One region of the Rhodopseudomonas sp. NSM genome, then DNA from elsewhere that is predicted to be linked to it. Evidence: predicted binding sites of a transcription regulator. Region 1 holds the regulator's gene; each other region holds the start of a gene.
The links. Region 1 encodes LexA, which represses DNA repair genes until DNA is damaged. Its sites were predicted from a motif close to TGTTCNNNNTGTGTTCNG; they were not measured.

Region 1 (5,957 bases):
CGGCGGAAATCCGCGTCTACAATCAGCTGTTCGCCAATCCGGCGCCGAGTGCTGCGAACTTCGCCGCCGACCTCAATCCGCAGTCGCTCGAAGTGCTGACCGACGCCCGTGTCGAGCCGGAGGTGGCGGCGAGCAACGCGGCCGAGCCGGTGCAGTTCGAGCGCCAGGGTTATTTCGTCCGCGACCGGGATTCCACCCCCGACAGGCCGGTGTTCAATCGCACCATCGGGCTACGCGATACCTTCGCCAAGGAAGTCGGCGGTAAAACCTGACGCTAACCGCCGGCGATTGTTGCCGGCGATACTGATCTGTTCCAGTCTCGGCGCCGCGCTGTTTGAGGGGCGGGCGCCGTGGAGCGGGGGGATCGGACCAAAATTCGGACCACGGTGCGGACCTGGCCGACGCGCGCCGCGTCGCCGGCCGGTGTGCTGGCGCCGTGGGGCGCATCGTTCTGGCCTGCGGTTGCGGAGACGCTGCGCGAATGGGCGCGGGCCGAGGCGGGGCCGGGCAGGCTGCTGCCGTTTGTGCCGGTCGCGTTCGGCGGCGGGATCGCGCTGTACTTCGCCGCCGACCACGAGCCGATCGCGTGGGTCGCCGGTCTGGCGGCGGTCGCGTTCGGCGTGGCCGCGTTTCTGGTCCGGCGCAACCGGGCGTTTCCGCTCGCGGTGCTGATCGCCGCCTTCGCCGCCGGCTTTGCCGCGGTCGCGTTGAAAGCCCAGCGGATCGCGCATCCGGTGCTGGCCAAGCCGGTGCAGGCGGCGACGCTCAAGGGATTCGTCGAAGCCCGCGAGGAGCGCGAGCGCACCGACCGCTTCGTGCTGCGCGTCACCGAGATGGATACCGCCGGCCGCGCGCAGGCGCTGCATCGCGTGCGGGTGTCGGTGCGCAAGGGCGCGGCGCCCGCGGTCGGCGATTTCGTGTCGCTGAAGGCGCGGCTGCTGCCGCCGCTGTCGCCGCTGCGGCCGGGGGCGTACGATTTCGGCCGCGATCTGTATTTTCAGGGCATCGCCGCCTCAGGCTTCGCGCTGGGCGCGATCACCGCACAGTCGCCATCGAGCGACGGCGGCTGGCGGCTGCACTACGCGAAAACCATGCAGGGGATGCGCGACGCGATCGATGCGCGGATACGGCTCGCGCTCGACGGCGACCAGCGTTCGATCGCCACCGCGCTGATCACCGGCCGGCGCGATGCGATCTCGACGTCGGTTAACGACGCGATGTTCATCTCCGGGCTCGGCCATGTGCTGTCGATCTCCGGCTATCACATGGCGGTGGTGGCCGGGGTGGTGTTCTTTGCGGTGCGCGCGGCTCTCGCGCTGATCCCGGCGCTGACGGTGACGTTTCCGATCAAGAAGGTCGCCGCCGGCGCGGCGCTCGCCGCCGCCGCGTTCTATCTGCTGCTGTCCGGCGCCGAGGTCGCGACGCAGCGCAGTTTCCTCATGACGGCGGTGGTGCTGATCGCGGTGATGGTCGATCGCCGTGCCATCACGTTTCGCACGCTGGCGATCGCCGCTTTGGTGGTGCTGCTGATCGCGCCGGAATCGCTGGTGCATCCGAGCTTCCAGATGTCGTTCGCGGCGACGCTGGGGCTGGTCGCACTGGTTCAGCTCGGCATGCCGGCGCTGTTCGCGACCGCGGACAGTTCGGCGACCGCGCGCGCGGCGCTGTGGGGCGGGCGCGAGATCGCGATGCTGGCGCTGGCGTCGCTGGTCGCGGGGCTCGCGACCATGCCCTATGCGGCCTATCACTTCCATCGCGTCACGCCTTATGGGGTGATCGCCAATCTGCTGGCGATGCCGGTGGTGTCGGCGATGGTGATGCCCGCAGGCCTGCTCGGCCTCGCCGCGATGCCGTTCGGACTCGACGGGGTGTTCTGGCGGATCATGGAGATCGGCATCGACTGGATGATCGTGGTGTCGCTGTGGGTCGCGGCGCTGCCGGGCGCGATCGGCAGGATCCCGGCGTTCGGGAGCGGGCCGTTGTTACTCGCGTCGCTCGGCATCGTCCTGCTCGGCCTGCTGCGCACGCCGCTGCGCCATGGCGGGCTGGCGCTGCTGACGCTTTCGACCGGCTGGGCGCTGCTGACGCCGCAGCCCGAGATTCTGATCGCCGGCGACGGAAGGCAGGTCGCGCTGCGCGGGCCCGATGGAAGGCTGCGGGTGATGCAGAGCGGTGGCGACAATTTCAGGATCCGGCAGTGGCTCGCGGCCGATGCGGATCCGCGCGCGGCCGACTCAGCGTCATTGCGTGACGGCGTTTCGTGCGACGCCGACGGCTGCGTCGGCGCGCTGGCCGATGGCGGGCTGGTGGCGCTGTCGTTCCGGGCCGATGGTGTGGCCGACGATTGCGCGCGGGCGACGTTGGTGATCGCGCTGGCGCAGCCGCCGCCCGATTGCGCGGCGCGTCTGATCAGCGCCGATATGCTCGCGCGCAGCGGCGCTCTGGCGTTGCGACGAAACGAGGGCGGGGACGGCGGATTCGTGACCGTCGCGGTGCGGCCGAAAGGGCTCGACCGGCCGTGGTCCCCGGCGCCCGCCGACGCGCCGGAGGGGGGCCTCGGAAACGCCCCGATGCAGCGGACAGTGCCGCGCTCCGCCCCGGTCGACGCCACTTCGGCGGCACCTGATCAGCACGACGAGGACTGAGCCCGCGACCCATCTCCGCGCGGGGCGTTTAGCTCAGTACTTGCGGTACAGCCCGATCAGCTTGCCCTGAATCCGTACGCGGTTCGGCGGCAGGATGCGGACCTCGTAGGCCGAATTGGCCGGTTCCAGCGCGATCGATGCGCCGCGGCGGCGGAAGCGCTTCAGCGTCGCTTCTTCCTCGTCGATCAGCGCCACCACGATGTCGCCGGTGTCGGCGCTCTCGTTGCGCTGGATCAGCGCCATGTCGCCGTCGAGGATGCCGGCATCCATCATCGAATCGCCGCGCACTTCAAGCGCGTAATGCTCGCCGGAGCCGAGCATGTCCGGCGGCACGCTGATGGTGTGACTGCGGGTCTGCAGCGCCTCGATCGGCGTGCCGGCTGCGATCCTGCCCATCACCGGAACCGCGACGTTGCGATCGGAATCGTCGTCGGCGTGCTGCGCGCTCGGCGGTCGAACCTTGCCGAGATTGCCTTCGATCACGCTGGGGGTGAAGCCGCGGCGGCCGCCGCCGCTATTGCCGCCGAGATCAGGCAGCTTGATCACCTCGATGGCGCGGGCGCGGTTCGGCAGGCGGCGGATGAAACCGCGTTCCTCCAGCGCCGTGATCAGGCGGTGAATTCCCGATTTGGAGCGCAGGTCGAGCGCGTCCTTCATCTCGTCGAACGAGGGGGGAACACCGGCTTCCTTCAGCCGCTCGTTGATGAATTTCAGCAGCTCGAATTGTTTGCGCGTCAGCATATCGACCATTCCCCAGATCTGGCGACGATCGCCGTGTCGTCGTGCGGTCCGTTCATCGCGCCCTGAATATGAACAGGCGAGGCGCAACTACTCGAAACAAATCATGAACGGACACTATATGTTCAGTATGTGTTCCGCAACCTCTTAATTTCAGGTCAACAAATTTGCGGATCGCTATTCCGGAAGCTTAAGGATGTGACAGCTCGATCCCGTCGCGGCCGCCGCCGCGAAGGGCGGGCGGACGATCAGCGCCTGTGCCGCGGACAGCCGCGCCAGCAGCGACGAATCCTGGCGGTCGACCGGCGTCGCCAGCCATTGCCCGTCGTCGCGCAGCGCCAGGTGGGCGCGCAGATAGTCTTCGCGCTGGTCGTTGGCGGTGAGGTCGGCGCCGAGCACGGCGGGGAGGCGGCGGTGCATCGATTCGCCCCGCCCCGACAGCACCCGGATCAGTGGCACCATGAACAGGAATGCGCAGACATAGGACGACACCGGATTGCCGGGCAGGCCGATCACCCGCATCGGGCCGAGCCGGCCGTGCATCATCGGCTTGCCCGGCCGCATCGCGATCTTCCAGAACGCGATCGAGGTGCCTTCGGCCTCAAGCGACGACTTGACCAGATCATGATCGCCGGCCGACGCGCCGCCGGTCGTCACCAGAACATCGGCGCCGAGGTCGCGCGCGCGCGTGATCGCCGCGCGGGTCGCCTCGACGGTGTCGGCGGCAATGCCGAGGTCGATCACCTCGGCGCCTTCGCTGCACGCCAGCGCCCGCAGCGCGTAGCCGTTGGAATAGACGATCTGGCCGGGGCCGAGTGCCGCTCCCGGCATCACCAGCTCATCGCCGGTGGCGAGCATGGCCACGCGCGGCCGGCGATGCACCGGCAGCATGGGGTGGTTCATACCGGCGGCGAGCGCGAGGTCGCGGTCGCTGAGCCGATGGCTCGCGCGCAGCAGCACCTCGCCCTCGGTGAAGTCGATCCCGGCGGGGCGGATGTGGCGGCCGTGGCGGGCGGCCTCGGTGATGGTCACCTGATCGCCGTCGCGCACGGTGTCTTCCTGGATCACCACGGTGTCGGCGCCGTCGGGGATGACGCCGCCGGTGAAGATCCGCAATGCCTCGCCGGGACCGACGGCTTGTTCCGCGGGCCGGCCGGCGGCGATCTCGCCGATTACGGTGAGCCGCGCCGGCGCGGTCGCGACATCGGCCGCGCGCACCGCATAGCCGTCCATCGCCGACATCGGCTGCGGCGGCTGGGTGCGTAGCGCGGCCAGATTGCGCGCCAGCACGCGGCCATGCGCGTCGTCGAGCGCGACCATCTCCTCGGGCAGCCCGGCGGCGCCGTCGAGCACCGCGGCCAGCGCATCCGCAACCGGCATCAGCGCCATCGGGCAACTCCGGGGCGGGCGGATCGAGGCGGCACGAGAGGGCAAAAGCGGTTTGTCATGATCCGGCTTTAGGTGCCCCGCGACCCTTGCGCAAGATGTCCCGGTGGTCCCGCCGCGGAGGGGCGGCTCGAGCGTCAAACGAAATCCTAATTGTCGGCAGAAGCCCCCGGGAGGTAGGACGGGAGGGGCGGCGAGGTTCTTGTCCGCCGGACCGCTGGGAGTGCGCAGATGGGCGACAATTTTGCGAAATGGCTGCTGCGGATCGTTGCCGTCATCGGCGTGATCGCGTTCGGCACGACCTATGCGATCCGGCACGACTGGAGCAAAGGCTGGATGCCGTCCGCCAATCCGGATTACGCGCCGCCGCCCGTAAGCGCGCCCGAGCCGGCCGCGCAGCCAGCCGCACCCGTCGCGCCGCCGGTCGCTCCGGCCGCGCAGGAAACGGCCCCAGCGGCCCCGCCTGCCGCTGCAGCGGCGCCGTCAGCCGCTTCCGCACCCGCTGCGGCCCGCGCCTATGTGCCGTGCCAGCCGATCGGCCGCACCGCCAAGGGCGAGCTGGTGTATTCGATGGATTGCCGGACGCCGCCGGCGCAGTAGACACACCGGTCGATCGGCGGATTGAAGCCGGGCGCGAGGCGGTTCGGACGCGCCGCGTCGCGATGGCTTCAGTCGAGAATGCGAGCGCCCTCGGCACTGAGCCGGGCCAACCCATCCTTCATCTGCTGCAGGCGTTCGGGTGAGTGGCCCTGCCACTTCGTCACCTCGGCGACGATGCGGAGCGGATGCTGCGAGCGATACGAAAGCGTCGGATTTCCCAGGAACTTCTTGTCGGTCAGATTGGGATCGTCCTCGATCGGGCCGGTGGGCTCGACGACATAGATTCGCTGTGCGCCGTCGCCGGCCGCCAGCTCCGCTCCCCAGATCGCGGCGTCGAGCGTGCCGGCGAAATACACCCAGGACAGCGCAGCGTCGGTGAAATTGGACTGGTATCCGACGACAATCAGGTCTCCGGGGTCCAGAGCCGCGCGGGTCCCGTGGAAGTACTGCCGCGCGAACATGGTGGCGGTCGCTGACATGGCTGTGCTCCTCTGCTGACGAGGCCGTACCGGTCCGCGGCACGCGCTGTTCGCTCTCACGGGTTGTACGCGCCGGCCCCGGACTTCCTTCGCATTCGGGCGCCGGTAT
Region 2 (5,957 bases), on a different contig from region 1:
GACCATCGCGGCCGAATCCTTGAAGTTCGGCTTCGGCTTGCCCTTGGAGCGGTAGTTCTCCTCCTCGATCTTCCATTCGATCGGCAGGCCGTGGCAGTCCCAGCCCGGCACATAGTTGGAGTCGAACCCCAGCATCTGCTGGCTCTTGGTGACGACGTCCTTGAGGATCTTGTTCAGCGAATGCCCGATATGGATGTTGCCGTTGGCGTAAGGCGGGCCGTCGTGCAGCACGAATTTGGCGCGGCCCCGGGCGCTCTCGCGCAGCTTGCCGTAGAGGTCGATCTCCTCCCAGCGCTTGAGCAATTCCGGCTCGCGGGCCGGCAGCCCGGCGCGCATCGGAAACTCCGTCTGCGGCAGGTACAGGGTCTTGGAATAGTCGTTGGCGTCGGATTTTTCGGGCTTGTCGGACATGGAAGCTCTGGGTCAAGAGGCGCTGACGCGATCGATCGCGATGAAATAGGCGGGTCCCGGTCTTGCGCCGAACTCGAAGCTCAGGCGGAAGCCGGGCCGCTAATGCTGATGATGAGGCGCCGTGCAGACATGCGGGCATTCATTAGCAGGCGGTCGCAGGATCGCAAAGCCCCGCGGCGGTCATCCTTGCGGCTGGCCCGAGCCTCGCCCGAGCGGCCTCGCCGGGTTGCCGCCCACTGTCGCCCCCGGCGCGACGTCGCGGGTGACGACGCTGCCGGCGCCGATCACGGCGCCGTCGCCGATCGTGAGGCCCGGCAGGATGATCGAGCCGCCGCCGATCCAGACGTCGGCGCCGATCGTCACCGGCCGACCGAATTCGAGGCCGTCGCGGCGGGTCGCCGCGTCGCGCGGGTGGTCGGCGGCGTAGATCTGCACCGCCGGGCCGATCTGGGTGCGGTCGCCGATCGACACCGGCATGATGTCGAGGATCACGCAGTTGAAATTCAGGAACACGCCGTCGCCGAGCCGGATGTTGTAGCCGCAGTCGCAGAAGAACGGCGGCCGGACCACGGCGCCCTTGCCGACACGGCCGAAATGCTCCGACAGCAGCACATGCCGCTCCGACGCCGGCAGCGCGCCGGTGGCGTTGTAGCGCACGATCCAGGCCTTGTTGGCGGCCTCGCCGGCGGCGAGCTCGGGGCTGCCGGGGCGATACAACTCGCCCGCCAGCATCTTCTCTTTCTCGGTTTTCGTCACGCGATGTCGCCGAGCTTGGGGAACGCGCCACGGTCGGCGGCGAGCGCGGCGCGGGCGCGGGCCGAGTCGTCGTCCATCTGCCGCACCAGCGACTCGATGCTCTCGAACTTCTCCTCGTCGCGGATGAAGGCGATGAAGGCGACGTCGAGCGTTTCGCCGTAGAGCTGCTCGCTGAAGTCGAACAGAAAGATCTCCAGCAGCGGCGCGCCGTTGTCGAAGGTCGGGCGGCGGCCGAAATTCGCCACCGCGTCGTAGTGCCTGGCGCCGCGGCCGACCCGCACCGCATAGATGCCGTGCTTGAGGCCGCATTGCGCATCGAGCCGGATGTTGGCGGTGGGATAGCCGAGCTCGCGGCCGCGCTTCTCGCCGTGGATCACCTCGCCGGTGACGAACCACGGCGCGCCGAGCATCTCGGTCGCGGCGGCGATATGGCCCTCCTCCAGCGCCCTGCGGATCGCGCTCGACGACACCGGATGATCGCCGAAATCGATATGCGGCTGGACGTCGACCTCGATGCCGAGCGCCGGCGCCTCGCCGACCAGCATCGCCGGCGAGCCGCCGCGGCCCTTGCCGAAATGGAAGTCGTAGCCGACCGCGATGCCCTGCACGCCGAGCCGGCCGATCAGCTCGCCGTGGATGAAATCATGCGCCGTGGTGGCCGCGCGGGCGGCGTCGAAACGCAGCACGACGGCGCCGTCGAGGCCCGTGCCGGCGAGGAGCCGGAGCTTGGCGGGCTCGTCGGTCAGCCGGAATTGCGGGGTGTCGGGGCTGAAGAATTTGCGCGGATGCGGCTCGAACGTCACCGCCAGCGCCGGCGCGCGCTTCACCCGCGCCATCTCGAGGCAGGCGCCGATCACGGCGCGATGACCCAGATGCACGCCGTCGAAATTGCCCATCGCCACCACCGCCCCTTTCGGGATGGCGGACGCGGGGGTGTCGTCGCGGATCACGGCAAAACCAGTCATGTCGGATTTCAATTCATCGCTTCGGAGGTGGGAGCGCGACGGTGACGCGGAGCGATACGCGAAGTCAAGACGCGCGACCCCGGCGGCGCCGTCTGGGCGGGGCGTGCCCGGTTCCGGCCTGACCGAAGCCGCCTTGCCCGCTCGTCCCGCGGCGTGCGCGGCTCGTCAGCCGCCGCGGACCGGCGGCACTGCCAGCCGGTCGCGGCGGCAGGCGCGGCGGTCGATCTCCTCGCAGGCGCGGAACTGCAGATCCTTGCTCATGCAGATCCGCACTTCGGTGAGACGGCTGCGGTCGCAGATCACGGCGATCGCCGCGTTGCTGAGACCCGGATTGACCTTGATGAAGGCGTCCTCGACCTCGGCCGGCGTCACCGCCCGGGCTTCCTTGGCGTCGATGAAGTCCGGCGGGACGCGAACCGCGGCGCGCGCCTTGCGGATCTCCTCGAAATACGCGCTTGCGGAGGTCCCGGTGCAGGTGCCGTGCTTGTCCCACTGGTTGTAGATCAGGCCCGGCGCCGGCATCAAATCGAGCATCGCATTCACGATGCGGCGGTCGAGCCGCGGCGACGGACGCTGGCAATATTCCGGGAAGCCGCGCTCGTATTGCGGCCAAAGCCCGTGCACCACGAAGGAGAACGGGCGTCCCCCGCACTGGATCTGCTGCGAGCGCCCGGTATTGCCGCGCTCGGAGGCCTGCTCGCAATAGGACGGCGACCACGACAGCGCCAGCACATAGAAATCGAACTCGCCGGGCGCGTTCTGGCGCCGGTCCTGGGCCGGCGAGGCGGTGGCAACCAGCGCTGCCACGCAGGCGGCCAAGGCGGCGATCAACGACCGCCGGCGAACGACGAAATCACGCATGATGAAGGCCCCGCTGCCACGAACCGGCAAAGCCTAGCGAGCGATCAGGAACGTTTCAAGAACGCAAAAAGTGGAAGACAGCAATAGTGGAAGACAGGCAAGAGCGACGGCACTTTGCGCCGTCCCCGCTTGCTCAGGGCCTGGCGGCCTTGCAGGCAGGATTGAACGCCCAGTTGCGATCGACGCCGACGACGCAGAACTCGACGCCGTGGCCGAAGCCGGCGAGACCGCCGTCCTCGATGATCGAGAAATACACCGGGCGGACGAGGCCGTCGTTCAGATACGCGTCCGCCGCACAATAGCGACGCGGAATATTGTCGCTCTGCCAGGGACGAAACGCGACCTCGCGGAGCTTCGAATAGCCGGTGATCCGCAGCGCCGAATTCCAGAAGTTACCCTCCTTCTCGGCGAACTGATAGGTCACCGAGGGCAGCCCCGACTCGCAGGCCGGCAGATTGCCGTCATAGCGCGGGCCGGACAGCCAGAAATTCATCTCCAGCGGATTCGCCGCCTGCGCCGCCGGCGCGAGCGCGAACAATCCGAGCAGCGCCGCGAGAGCAGCCATCTGAAATTTCGAGGTCGGAACAAGGCGCATGGACGATTCACCGGATTTTTCTGGCGCGGACGGTGCCGCGAAGCCATCCCGAGGTCAAGTGCAGCGCAGCCACACCTGCGCACATCCCTGCGCCGGACGGCCTGCGCGTTCTTTCCATCGCCATCGCGACGATCTAGACTCACCGGAGCCAAGAAGGAGATTCCAATGCGCATGCTGAAGGCCGCGGGCCTTGCCGTTCTCTGTGCGATGCTGTCCGGCACCGCCTCCCGCGCCGACACCGTGCCGGTGGTCAAGGGAAACGATACCGGCGGGATCATCTCCTACAATCTGGTCGGCCATGCCGACATCCGCGCGATCGCGATCGACCATTGCGCGCGCTACGGCAAGGTCGTGAAGCTGCTCGGCGTGCAGGCGAATTACGGCGGCTACATCTCGTTCTCGTGCCGCTGGGTGCCGTATGGCGCGGACGAGCGGCCGCTGCGCGTCGCCTACTGAGCGGACAGGCTCCATGAATCGGGCAGGTACATTCGGGCTCTGCGCGCTGCCGCTGCTGATCGCTTCGACGACGGCCGCGCTGGCGATCGACCTGCCGACCCGCAAAGCGGGGCTATGGGAGCTGAAGATGGCGCGGGCCGGCGCTGCGGGCGAGGAGATCGCCATGCAGCACTGCACCGACGAGGCCACCGACAAGAAGATGACCTCGTCGTTCCAGCCGATGTCCAACGAGGTCTGCTCCAAGCAGGACACGCAGAAGACCGCCACCGGCTACGTCATCGACGCGGTGTGCAGCACCGCCGGCATGACGGCGACGTCGCGGTCGGAGATCACCGGCGATTTCAACTCGGCCTACTCGGTCAGGGTGACCTCGCATCACGAGAATCCGCTGCCGGGCGTGCCCAAGGACGCGACCATGACGCTCGATGCGAAATGGCTCGGCCCCTGCAAGAGCGGCCAGAGGCCCGGCGACATCGTGATGCCCGGCGGCATCAAGATGAACATCGCCGACATCGAGAAGCTCAAGGCGCTGATGCCGAAGCCGAAGTAGCGGCCGGCTCGGCCATTGGCCGAGGAAATGCCGCCTGGCTGATGGGGCCGAGCGACGCTGGCGCAAATACAACACCCGGCGACCATCGTCGCGGCCTCCGTTGACAGCCATCGATCTTGCCGCGATGTTATATTGTAACGTCGATTGGCAGGGCATGCCGTGCGACGTTCGGGGCTTGGGTGGGCATGGGCTGGGTGCGGGCATATATCCGATCGGGAGCACGGCTGGCGCTGATCGCGCTCGCGCTCCAGTTTGCCCTGTCGTTCGGACACTTCCACGGCATCGACTTCCCCGCGCCAGCGATCGCCCAGGCGGCCTCGGCCATTGGCCCGGACTCGCCGGATAGCGATCACCATCACAATGCCGCGGCCGACCTGTGCGCGATCTGCGCCATCGTCTCGATGGCAAGCACGATGCTCGACGCCGCGCCGCCGGCACTGCCTCTGCGACTGGCGGATCCGCTGCACTATCGCATCGCCGCGGTGACGGCCGCTGACCCGACCCAGCAGCCCGGCGGTTTCCAGCCCCGCGCGCCTCCCGCTTCCTGACTGCATCCGATCGAGCCACGCGCGGCACTGCCCCGGCAGTACGCGGAGCCCATTCGTATTCAATCTGCCTCGCGCAGAGTCCGGAATCCGGCGCTGAAGCGCCGACCCGGTCAGTCAGGACTCAGACCATGTCATTCGCCTTCAAACGCGCGCTCCTGCTCGGCAGCGCAGCCTTCGTCGCCTTCGACGGCCTGCCGGCATCGCAGGCCTTCGCGCAGACCGCCACCGCGCTGCCGGAAGTCGTCGTCACGGCGCCGAGCCCGATCGTGCGCCGCCACAGCGCGCCGCCGACCCGGACCGCGACCCGCGTGGCCGCCCCCGCGCAGCAACGCGGAGCCGCTCCGGCCGAGGCGTCGCCCGTCGTCGCCCAGCCCGCGGCAGCGCTGCCCGGCACGCTGCCGATCGTCACCGACCAGTTCGCCACCGTCACGGTCGTTCCGAACGAGGAAATCCGGCGCAATGGCGGCGGCACGCTCGGCGACCTGCTGAACAACAAGCCGGGCATCACCGGCTCGAGCTACGCGCCGGGCGCCGCCAGCCGGCCGATCATTCGCGGCCTCGACGTCAATCGCGTCAACATCATCGAGAACGGCATCGGCAGCAACGGCGCGTCGGATCTCGGCGAAGACCACTTCGTGCCGATCGACCCGCTCGCCACCAACCAGATCGAGGTGATCCGCGGCCCAGCGACGCTGCGCTACGGCTCCACCGCGATCGGCGGCGTGGTCAGCGCCACCAACAACCGCATCCCCGACGCGGTGCCGCCCTGCGCCGCGCCGTTCCAGAGCTATGGCCTGCCGGTGAAGGCGCCGGCG
Region 3 (5,957 bases), on a different contig from region 1:
GCGGAAAACCGATCAGTTCGGTCGCGAGCTCGACCGCGCGGACGATCATCGGATTGGCGGGATCGAGCCCCGCCTGACGCACCTGCATCTCGCTCAGGCCCTTGCCCCAGCTACCCCACACCGTGTCGGCGAGCGCCGCGGTGACGTCTTCGGAGAGCCCCAGCGCCTTGCCGACGTCGCGGATCGCCGAGCGCGGTCGATAATGGATCACGGTGGCGACGATCGCGGCGCGGTGGCGGCCGTAGCGGCGATAGATGTACTGCATCACCTCTTCGCGGCGCGAATGCTCGAAATCGACGTCGATGTCCGGCGGCTCGTCGCGTTCCTCGGAGACGAAGCGTTCGAACAGCAGGTCGATCTCGGTGGGATCGACACAGGTGATTCCGAGCACGTAGCACACCGCGGAGTTGGCCGCCGAGCCGCGCCCCTGGCACAGGATCTGCTGCGAGCGGGCATAGCAGACAATGTCGTGCACGGTGAGAAAGTAATGCGCGTAGTCGCGCCGGGCGATAAGTGTCAGCTCCTTGTCGATGGTGGCGCGCAGTCTGTCGCTGATCCCGTTCGGGAAATATTCGGTGATGCCCTGCTCGGTCAGGTCCCGCAGATGCTGCTGCGCGGTCTTGCCGGGCGGGATCGGCTCGTCGGGATAGTGATATTTCAATTCGTCGAGCGTGAAAGTGACGCGATCGGCGAAGCGCAGCGTCTCGGCGATCGCGTTCGGATCATTGCGGAACAGCCGCGCCATCTCGTCGGCGGGCTTGAGATGCCGCTCGGCATTGCCTTCCAGCCGCCGGCCGATCTTGTCGATCGTGGTCTTGGCGCGCACGCAGGTCAGCACGTCCTGCAGCGCGCGCCGCGACGGGTGGTGATAGAGCACGTCGTTGGTGGCGATGCCGGGCACTTTGGTCGCCGCCGCGATCCGCCGTAGCCGGGCGAGCCGGCGCTTGTCGTCGCCGCGATAATACGGCGCGAGGCCGAGCCAGACACTGCCGCTGTTCAGCGCCGTCAGCCGCGCCAGAGCGGCCGCAATCGCGTTCGCCTGAAAGCGATACGGCGGCATCAGGACCAGCAGAATTTCGGAGCTACCGGCCTTGCGTTTTGCACCGTCATGCCCGGGCTTGACCCGGGCATCCACGGACACCAGCACGGCCCTGCTTGAAGACGTGGATGGCCGGGTCAAGCCCGGCCATGACGGAGTGGGGAGTTGGTGGATTGAGGACGAAGACGACGTTGAAGGTTCGTGGATGAAAGCCTCCAGATCCGCAAACGTCAGATGGCACTCGCCCTTCTCGGCGCGCAGCTTGCAGGCGCTGAGCAGCCGGCACAGCCGGCCATAGGCGGCGCGGTCGGTCGGATAGGCCAGCAGGTCGGGGGTGCCGTCGGCGAAGCACAGCCGCGCGCCGATCAGCAGTTTCGGCTTATAAGCGAGGTCCTCATTGTCGAGCTCGCTATAGGCGCGGACCACGCCGGCCAGCGTGTTGCGGTCGGCGATGCCGATCGCGTCGAGGCCGAGCCGACTCGCCTGATGCACGTAGTCCTGCGGATGCGAGCCGCCTTCGAGGAACGAGAAATTGGTGGTGACGCCGATCTCGGCGTAGAGCGGGGCGGTCATTGGCGTCTCGTCTTAGAAATTAAGTGACAGCTCCGTCATTGCGAGCGAAGCGAAGCAATCCAGAAGCCCCGTGCACTGAGCCCCTGGATTGCTTCGTCGGCTTCGCCTCCTCGCAATGACGGGGAGAGGCTGTGCACACACACTCGCCTGTCCCTCATGCGAACAGCCCGTGCATGTACCAGCGCGGCTGGCCGCTGCCGTCCGGCGCCGGCACCACCTCGCTGCCGTAAAGTCCGTCGCGATACAGCCAGAATCGCGATCCGGATTCGTCCTCGATCCGGAAATAATCGCGCGTCAGCCCGGGCTCTGCCGCGCGCCACCACTCCATCGCGATCCGCTCCGGCCCCTCGGCGCGCGCGACCCGATGGGTGACGCGCCGCCAGGTGAATTGCGCCGGCGGGCCGTCCGGCACGCCCGCCAGCACCTCGATCGGCTCCGGCGGCTGCAGCAGGCGCAGCGGCCGCAGCGGCGGCTCGTCGGCGCGCGCCGGCCACGGCGCCTCGTCACCGTCCGGCGGGCAATGCTGCACCGGCACCGCGAGCGCCGCGCGCTCGGGGATGTGGGTATTCTGCGGCAGATAACGCACCACCCGCCGCGCGCCGAGCCGCGCCGACAAGGTATCGGCCAGCGCAACCACGTCCTCGGCCTGATGCGCAGTGGTGTCGAAGCCGCGCTGCGCCTCGGCGATGGCAACGCACTGACTCGCGGCGAGTCGGATCAGGTCGTAGCCGAAGCCGGGATCGAGCGGGTCCGCCAGCGCATCGAGCCGTTCCGCAAACAGCCGCTGCACCACCTCGACACGCGTCACCGGCTGCCCGGCCTCCACGACAAGGCTGCGCACCGCGCCATCGCTGCGGAAGAACGAGGCGGTGAGCTGCCGCGCGCCCTTGCCGCTCCGCTCCATCGCGGCGATCAGCAGCCGCGCCAGCGCCAGCAGCGTCGGCAGGATCACCTCGGTGGTCGCGACCGGCTCGGCAAAACGCTTGTCGACGACATAGTCGGGCGCCGGCTTGCGCGGCGAAATCGGCGCGTCGTCATCGCCGGTGGCCTGACGCAGCACCGCGACGAAGGCTTCGCCGAACCGCGCCGCGAGTTCGGACGGCTGCCGCGCCAGCACATCGCCGATCGTCGTCAGGCCGGCGCGGCGCAGCCCGCGCACGATCGCGTCGTCGACGCCGAGCGCCGCCACCGGCAACGGCGCAACCGCGGCGGCTTCCTCGCCCGGCGGGACGATCCTGCCCGGCGCGCCGCGGGTCAGCGCCCGCGCCGCGACGGCCGTGCCGGCGACCGCCGCGCTGACCGCAAAGCCCTGCCGCGTCAATGCCGTGGTCAGCAGCCGCATCAGCGCGGCCTCGTCGCCGAACAGATGCGCGCAGCCGGTGATATCGAGCAGCAGCCCGTCGGCGCCGTCGAGCGCCACCAGCGGCGTGAAGCGGTCGCACCAGTCGGCGACGGCCGCGAGCAGCGCGGCGTCGGCATGAGGATCGTGATCGATCACGTCGAGCGCCGGATGCATCGCCCGCGCGGTGGCGAGCGGCATCCCCGGCATCAGTCCGCCCTGCGTCGCGTACGCATCGCAGGCGATCACCGCCATCGCGTTGTCGCGTTTGGCGGCGACTACCCGGGGCGCGCGTGACGCTTCACCCGGCGAGCCGCCGCCCGGCGGCGATTTCCGTTCGATACGATCGGTCGGCAGCCGCGGCAGCCAGAGGCCGAGGATGCGTCTGCGGTTCACGGAAGCGGCACGCATCACAATTCCATTCCATGATCCAGCGGCCGGTCTGGCCGTGACGATTGCGAATGAGCGAGGTCTCGAGCACCGGCGCGCCCCACCCCTCGATCGGCGGCGAATGCGCCGCGCGCACCACCCAGCGCGTCTCCGCGGTCGAGGCTTGCGGCTGTGCTGCAATCCGCAGCATCAGTGCGGTGACGCCGGACTGCTGCGCCGCCAGCGTCAGCTTGCGCGAGGCGACCAGATCGAAGGCGCGGGTCTCGCCCCACAATTCGGTCACCACCGCGCCGAGCCCGTTGCAGGCGAGCGCATCGGCGGCGGCGCGCAGCGCGCTGTCGGCGTCGTGCGCCCGCACCATCACGATGCGGCGCGGATCGAGTCCGAGTTCCGCAAAACCTTCCATCGCCAGCTCGCCGTTTTCGCGCGCGGAAAAATCCGACCGGATCCACAGCAGGAAACGCTGCTCGGCCAGCCGCCGCGCCAGCCCCGCGACGAAGCCGGTCGCTGCCGCGCTGTGACGGCCTTCCGCGAACACCTCATGCAGCGCGCCGAGCGCCAGGCCGCCCTGCAGCACGGCGTCGGCACCGGAATGTCCAAGTGAAACGCGCCGGACGAGTTCGGTCGTCCCGGTTTCGAGCCGGTCGATCTCGCCCTGCAGGCGCGCAAGCGTATCGAGGCGCGCGCCGTCCATGCGCTGCTCCTTTTCTGTGTTGCCGTGCCGAGATTCAGTGAACCCGTTGCCGGCCCATTTGTTCATGATATGTTCTAATAAAGCCCCAGCGCCCAAGGGAGTCAATCGGGATCGCAGCGAGGTCCCGCGCCAAATTTTTTCGTGAGTTGAATCAAGGAGATTCCAAGCATGGACGTGCAGCGCAAGCTGGCCATTCTGGCCGATGCGGCGAAATACGACGCCTCCTGCGCCTCGAGCGGGACGGAGCAACGCGACAGCCGCGACGGCCGTGGGCTGGGCTCGACCGCGCCCGGCATGGGGATCTGCCACTCTTATGCGCCGGACGGCCGCTGCATCTCGCTCTTGAAGGTGCTGCTCACCAATGCTTGCGCCTACGACTGCCTGTATTGTGTCAACCGCGCCTCGTCGAACGTGCCGCGCGCCCGCTTCACCGTCGACGAAGTGGTGCGGCTCACGCTCGATTTCTATCGCCGCAACTACATCGAGGGGCTGTTCCTGTCCTCGGGCATCATCCGCAGCGCCGACTACACGATGGAGCAGATCGTCGAGGTCGCACGCCGCTTGCGGGAAGAGCACCACTTCCGCGGCTACATCCACCTCAAGACCATCCCCGAAGCCGACGATGCGCTGATCGCCAAAGCCGGCCGCTATGCCGACCGGCTCAGCATCAACATCGAGGTGCCGGAAGAGCAAAGCCTCGCCGCATTGGCGCCGGAGAAGAACGTCCGCGCCATCCGCCGCACCATGGGGCGGCTGCGGCTGAAGCTCGACGAGGCGCAAGAGGCCAAAGCGGAGGCGCGCAAGGCGCCGGCCCGGGCGAAACCGCCGCGCTTCGCGCCCGCCGGACAGAGCACGCAGATGATCGTCGGTGCGGATGCCGCGACCGATCAAACCATCCTGAACACCAGCGCCAATCTCTACGGCTCCTACAATCTGAAGCGGGTGTACTACTCGGCGTTCAGCCCGATCCCGGATTCCAGCCGCGCGCTGCCGCTGGCGGCGCCACCGCTGATCCGCGAGCACCGGCTGTATCAGGCCGACTGGCTGATGCGGTTCTACGGCTTCGATGCGCAGGAGATCATCGACCCCGCCGCCGGCATGCTGTCGCTGGAGATGGACCCGAAGCTGGCCTGGGCGCTGCGGCATCGCGAGCGCTTCCCGCTCGACGTCAACCGCGCCAGCCGCGAGGATCTGCTGCGCGTCCCCGGCTTCGGCCGCAAGGCGGTCGACCGCATCATCGACACCCGCCGCCACAGCGCGATCCGCGCCGCCGACCTGGCGAAGCTGCACATCCCAAGGAACAAGGCGCTACCGTTCATCGTTCTCCCCGACCACCGTCCGCCGCCGCATTTGCTCGACGGCGCGCGGCTGGCCGAGCGGTTTAGGCCAAAGGCGCAGCAACTGGGATTTGGGTTTTGATGCAAGCACAGACCGTCATCCTGAGAGCCTGCCCCGGACTTGATCCGGGGTGCGAGCGCAGCGAGCCTCGAAGGATGACAGAGTCAAGTGCAAGCGGCCCATCCTTCGAGGCCGCCGCTTCGCGACGGCGCCTCAGGACGACGAACTAATAAGTTGCGAGGCCAAGAAGGCGCAAAGGGAGAGACGTAATAACAACCATGCATCACATCCGGCTCGACAGCGACACCGATTTCGACGGCTGGCGCAAGGCGGCGCGGGAGCTGGTGCTGGCGGACGTCGCGCCGGCGGATGTGACCTGGACGGTGGTGGGCGACGAGCCGGAGCTGTTCGACGCGCCGGCGCCGCAAGCTGGAGCCGGGACGACGCCGACCTCCTCACCACCGGGCGCGTCGAAGCAGCCCGCGTCGTCCGCCCCGGCGCAAACCTTCAACGTCCCCGCCCGCTTCGTCGAACTGGCGCGGACGACGATCCTGCATCGCGATCCGCAGCGTTTCGCCTGGCTG

Region 2: a site for LexA is predicted at 3,040-3,057, ahead of ACTZWT_RS03945 (ribonuclease T2 family protein). Genes of this name have one in related genera too.
Region 3: a site for LexA is predicted at 4,095-4,112, ahead of ACTZWT_RS09770 (ImuA family protein). Genes of this name have one in related genera too.

What each region holds. Positions count from the first base shown of each region.
Region 1 is NZ_JBQTCH010000002.1:63,383-69,339, forward strand. Features, by position in the region: gene ACTZWT_RS04515 (glutamine--tRNA ligase/YqeY domain fusion protein) at 1-272, shown strand, start outside; gene ACTZWT_RS04520 (ComEC/Rec2 family competence protein) at 351-2,645, shown strand; gene lexA (transcriptional repressor LexA) at 2,679-3,386, opposite strand; gene ACTZWT_RS04530 (molybdopterin molybdotransferase MoeA) at 3,561-4,772, opposite strand; gene ACTZWT_RS04535 (hypothetical protein) at 5,001-5,369, shown strand; gene arr (NAD(+)--rifampin ADP-ribosyltransferase) at 5,438-5,848, opposite strand.
Region 2 is NZ_JBQTCH010000001.1:860,081-866,037, forward strand. Features, by position in the region: gene ileS (isoleucine--tRNA ligase) at 1-411, opposite strand, end outside; gene ACTZWT_RS03935 (sugar O-acetyltransferase) at 592-1,167, opposite strand; gene ACTZWT_RS03940 (bifunctional riboflavin kinase/FAD synthetase) at 1,164-2,132, opposite strand; gene ACTZWT_RS03945 (ribonuclease T2 family protein) at 2,298-2,993, opposite strand; gene ACTZWT_RS03950 (hypothetical protein) at 3,127-3,588, opposite strand; gene ACTZWT_RS03955 (hypothetical protein) at 3,754-4,044, shown strand; gene ACTZWT_RS03960 (DUF3617 domain-containing protein) at 4,058-4,594, shown strand; gene ACTZWT_RS03965 (hypothetical protein) at 4,780-5,142, shown strand; gene ACTZWT_RS03970 (TonB-dependent receptor domain-containing protein) at 5,271-5,957, shown strand, end outside.
Region 3 is NZ_JBQTCH010000003.1:295,507-301,463, reverse strand. Features, by position in the region: gene ACTZWT_RS09780 (error-prone DNA polymerase) at 1-1,612, opposite strand, end outside; gene ACTZWT_RS09775 (Y-family DNA polymerase) at 1,767-3,362, opposite strand; gene ACTZWT_RS09770 (ImuA family protein) at 3,253-4,035, opposite strand; gene ACTZWT_RS09765 (putative DNA modification/repair radical SAM protein) at 4,204-5,454, shown strand; gene ACTZWT_RS09760 (UdgX family uracil-DNA binding protein) at 5,652-5,957, shown strand, end outside.